2 regions of the Methylopila henanensis genome follow, and region 1 is predicted to be linked to the other one. Evidence: riboswitches for the same ligand, from Rfam matches in the RefSeq annotation. Region 1 holds a riboswitch; the other holds the start of a gene.

Region 1 (2,193 bases):
CGAGGCGGCCGACCGTCTGGCCGTGCTCCAGGATGAAGGGCACCTCGTGGCTGCGCACCTCCAGCACCGCGCGGGCGCCGGCGCCGCGGCCCTCGGCGTGGCCGAAGCCCGGATCGAAGAAGCCGGCGTAATGCACGCGGAACTCGCCGACCAGCGGGTCGAACGGCGTCATCTCGGCGGCGTGGTCGGGCGGCACCTGCACCGCCTCGCGCGAGGCGAGGATGTAGAACTGGCCGGGATCGAGCACGAGGCCGGAGCGGCCGGCGTGGATCGGCTCCCAGAAATCGGAGACGTCGTGCGCGCCCGGGCGGTCGACATCGACGACCCCGGTGTGGCGCTTGGCCCGCCAGCCGACGAGGCCGCGGCCGTCGCCGAGGAGGTCGACCGTCACCGCGACGCCGCCGCGCACGTCGGCCGCGTCGTCGTCGACGAGCCGCGCCCGCTGCTGCAGCGCGACGAGTTCGGCGTCGGAGAGCCGCGGCTCGCCGCGGCGCAGGCGGAGCTGCGACAGCCGCGAGCCCGGCCGCGCCAGCACGGGAAAGGTGCGGGGCGAGATCTCGGCGAACAGCGGGCCGGCGTAGCCCGCGGGGATCTGGTCGAAGGAGCGCGCGCCGTCGGCGATCACGCGCGTGAAGACGTCGAGCCGGCCCGTCGAGCTCTTCGGGTTGGTCGCGGCCGCGACCTCCGCCGGCAGCGCCAGCCGCTCCATCAGCGGCGCGATGTAGACGCAGCCGGTCTCGAGCACGGCGCCGGCCGTGATGTCGATGGTGTGGAGCGTGAACTCCTCCAGCCGCTCGGCGACCGTGCGGCCGGCACCGGGCAGGAAGCTCGCGCGCACCCGGTGCACCTTGGTCCCGAGCCGGAGGTCGAGGCTCGCGGGCTGCACCTGGTCGGCGGCGGCCGGCCGGTCGAGCGCGATGGCGCCATCCGCGATCAGCCGCTCGATCGCCTGGCTCGGAAGGATGCCGCCGCAGGGCTCGTCAGTTGTGTCCAAGCGGGCGGTCCCCATGCTGGCCGTTCACGCGTTCCGTTCGTTTACGCGAACGGGGCGTTGACGCAAGCGGGCGCCGGGATTACCACCGTTCCATCCCGTGGTTCCTTGGGCCGGCCGGCTTGCAGCCACGTTAAAACAACCCGCTAAAAGGCCGGACCGCGCGAAGCGCCCCCGACGACGACCGGGCGCCGCCTCCCGCGACCCGGCCGGCCCTGTTCGGAAGGTCGCAATCCCATGAGCCGCCGCCCTCTGCCCGCCGACCGCGAGGTCGCGCCCGCCACGCGCCTCATCCACGAGGCCGAAGCCCGCTCCGGCTTCGGCGAGATGTCGGAAGCGCTCTACCTCACCTCCGGCTTCTCCTACGACACCATGGAGGCGGCCGAGGCGCGGTTCGACGGGCGCGATCCCGGCTTCATCTACTCCCGCTTCTCCAATCCGACGGTCGCGACCTTCGAGCGCCGCATGATCGCGCTGGAAGGCGCCGAGGCGGGGCGCGCCACCGCGAGCGGCATGGCCGCCGTCACCGCCGCCATGCTCTGCCAGCTCAACGCCGGCGACCACGTGGTGGCGGCGAAGGCGCTGTTCGGCTCCTGCCGCTACGTGGTGGAGGACCTGTGCCCGCGCTTCGGCATCGCCTGCACGCTGGTCGACGGCGCCGACCTCGCCCAGTGGCGCGCCGCGCTCCGGCCCACGACCAAGGTGCTGTTCCTCGAAAGCCCGACCAATCCGACGCTGCAGGTCTACGACATCGCGGCGATCGCCGACCTCGCGCATGAGGCCGGGGCGCGGCTCGTGGTCGACAACGTGTTCGCGACCCCGATCCTGCAGCAGCCGCTGACGCTCGGCGCGGACATCGTCGTCTACTCCGCCACCAAGCACATCGACGGCCAGGGCCGCGTGCTCGGCGGCGTGGTGCTGGGCTCCGAGAAGTTCGTGATGGACCACCTGCACACCTTCCTGCGGCAGACCGGCCCGTCGATGTCGCCGTTCAACGCCTGGACGCTGGCCAAGGGCCTGGAGACGCTGGCGCTCCGGGTCGAGCGGGCGCAGGCGAGCGCGGGCCGGATCGCGGACTATCTCGCGGCGCATCCCAAGATCGCGAAGCTGACCTATTGCGGCCGGGCGGACCACCCGCAGGCCGATCTGGTGAAAAAGCAGATGAAGGGCGGCGGCACGCTCGTCGCCTTCGAGATCGCCGG
Region 2 (2,193 bases), on a different contig from region 1:
GCCGAGAGAAAGAACAGTCGGACGGGGTTGGGGAAGAAGGAACGAAACATCGGCCATGCGCTCCGTGCGCGGGCGGCGCCGGACCGGGGGGCCGGGTCGTGACGCCCGCCTCGACGCCCGGATGCGATCCAGGCGTCCCATCGTCCCTGCGGGGCCTTGCGGTCGGCTGGGGCGGTCCGGCGACGAGGCGTCGCCGTGGCGACTTCGAGCCGTAGACCCGGCCGCCGGACCTCGCAAGTTACGTCCGGTTAACGCTTGGGCGGCAGGCGGTCAGGCGGCGCGCCGGCCGACCTCGCGGATGTCGTAGGGCGCGGTCTGGTAGATCGCGTTGACCCAGTTGCCGAACAGCAGGTGCGCGTGGCTGCGCCACGTGTTCGGCGGCGTGCGCGCGGGATCGTCGTCGGGAAAGTAGTTCGCGGGCAAAGGCGTGGGGCCGAGCGCCGCGTCGCGGAAATACTCCCTCGCCAGCGTCGCGGCGTCGTATTCGGCGTGGTTGAACGCGTGCAGCATCCCGCGGTCCGCGTCCTCGACGAGGCAGAGCCCGGTCTCGTCGCTCTCGGCCAGCACCGTCAGCCCTTTGGCCAGATCGGCGCGCCGCACCTCGGTCCAGCGCGAAACCGGGATGGCGAAGTCGTCCGACACGCCGTTGAGGTACGGCGAGTTCGGCGCGACGACGCGCTGCCGGTAGACGCCCGAGGCCTTGACCGGCAGCTCGTGCTTCGGCGTGCCGTGGAAATGGTGCAGCGCGGCCTGCGCGCCCCAGCAGATCGTGAGCGTCCGATGCGCGTGGCCCTGCGTCCAGTCGAAGATCCGGCGCAACTCGTCCCAGTAGCGGACCTCCGCGAACGGCATGCGCTCCACGGGCGCCCCGGTGACGATGAAGCCGTCGAAGCGCTCGTCCTCGACCTCGTCGAAGGCGCGGTAGAACGCCGACATGTGGTCCGCGGCGGCGTTGCGCGGCGCGTGGCTCGACAGACGGACGAGCGTCAGCTCCACCTGCAGGGGCGTCGCGCCGATAAGCCGGGCGATCTGGGTCTCGGCGCTGATCTTGTCGGGCATCAGGTTGAGCAGCCCGATGCGCAGCGGCCGAATGTCCTGACGGATCGCGTCGGTCTCGCGCATCACCACGACGCCTTCGGCCTCAAGCGTGCGGAAGGCGGGAAGATCGTCGGGAATCTTGATCGGCATCGCCAAACGTCCTTCTGAAGGAGAGGGACGCTGGTCCTGCGGCGTGATCCCGTTTCGTTGCCGGTCTCGGCCGCATCCTTCCCCTCGCAGGGAAGCGCCACCTTGCCCGGAACGGCAGGTTGGCGTTGGGCGTCGCCCCAACTCCTGATGCTGGACGCTATCTAGCCGGCTCGCCCCCCTTGCGCAACGGGCGCGCCGTCATGGAGAGAAGGCGCGGACGCCGTCCACGCCTTCAGAGCATGTGAAAACAGAGCATGTGAAAAGGCTCTGGATCGCTCCTGAACCGAAGGCTCAGGCGGCCTGCTCCAGCAGGCGGCGGGCGATGACCTGCGCCTGAATTTCCGCGGCGCCCTCGAAGATGTTGAGGATGCGGGCGTCGCAGAGCACGCGGGAGATCTGGTACTCGAGCGCGAAGCCGTTGCCGCCGTGGATCTGCAGCGCGTTGTCGGCCGCGGCCCAGGCGACGCGGGCGCCGAGCAGCTTGGCCATGCCGGCCTCGAGATCGCAGCGGTGATCCTTGTCCTTCTCGCGCGCGGCGAAATAGGTGATCTGCCGCGCGATCTGCACCTCGGCCGCCATCATGGCGAGCTTGTCGGCGACGCGCGGAAAGTCCGCGATCGGCCGCTTGAACTGCACGCGCTCCTCGGCGTAGCGCAGGCCGATGTCCAGCGCCGACTGCGCCACGCCGACCGCGCGGGCCGCGGTCTGGATGCGCGCGCTCTCGAAGGTCTTCATGAGCTGCTTGAAGCCTTCGCCCTCGACCGCGCCGAGCAGGTTCGCCGCCGGCACCTCGAAGCCGTCGAAGGCGATCTCGTATTCCTTCATGCCGCGATAGCCGAGCACCTCGATCTCGCCGCCGGACATGCCCTGTGCCGGGAACGGGTCGCCGTCGGTGCCGCGCGGCTTCTCCGCCAGCAGCATCGAGAGGCCGCGATGGCCCGGCTCGTTCGGATCGGTGCGCACGAGCAGGGTCATGAGGTCGGCCCGGACCGGATGGGTGATCCA

Evidence for each region. A riboswitch is a leader RNA that binds a small molecule or an ion and turns the genes downstream of it on or off. The one in region 1 is predicted to bind S-adenosylmethionine.
Region 2: it holds a riboswitch for S-adenosylmethionine, as region 1 does, so the genes downstream of both, ACFSCV_RS11485 (homoserine O-succinyltransferase) here and ACFSCV_RS17135 (O-succinylhomoserine sulfhydrylase) in region 1, are expected to answer to the same signal.

What each region holds. Positions count from the first base shown of each region.
Region 1 is NZ_JBHUER010000011.1:37,554-39,746, forward strand. It holds gene ACFSCV_RS17130 (2'-deoxycytidine 5'-triphosphate deaminase) at 1-1,009, opposite strand, end outside; SAM riboswitch at 1,082-1,161, shown strand; gene ACFSCV_RS17135 (O-succinylhomoserine sulfhydrylase) at 1,229-2,193, shown strand, end outside.
Region 2 is NZ_JBHUER010000008.1:204,427-206,619, forward strand. It holds gene sbmA (peptide antibiotic transporter SbmA) at 1-50, opposite strand, end outside; gene ACFSCV_RS11485 (homoserine O-succinyltransferase) at 271-1,188, opposite strand; SAM-I-IV-variant riboswitch at 1,232-1,344, opposite strand; gene ACFSCV_RS11490 (acyl-CoA dehydrogenase family protein) at 1,480-2,193, opposite strand, start outside.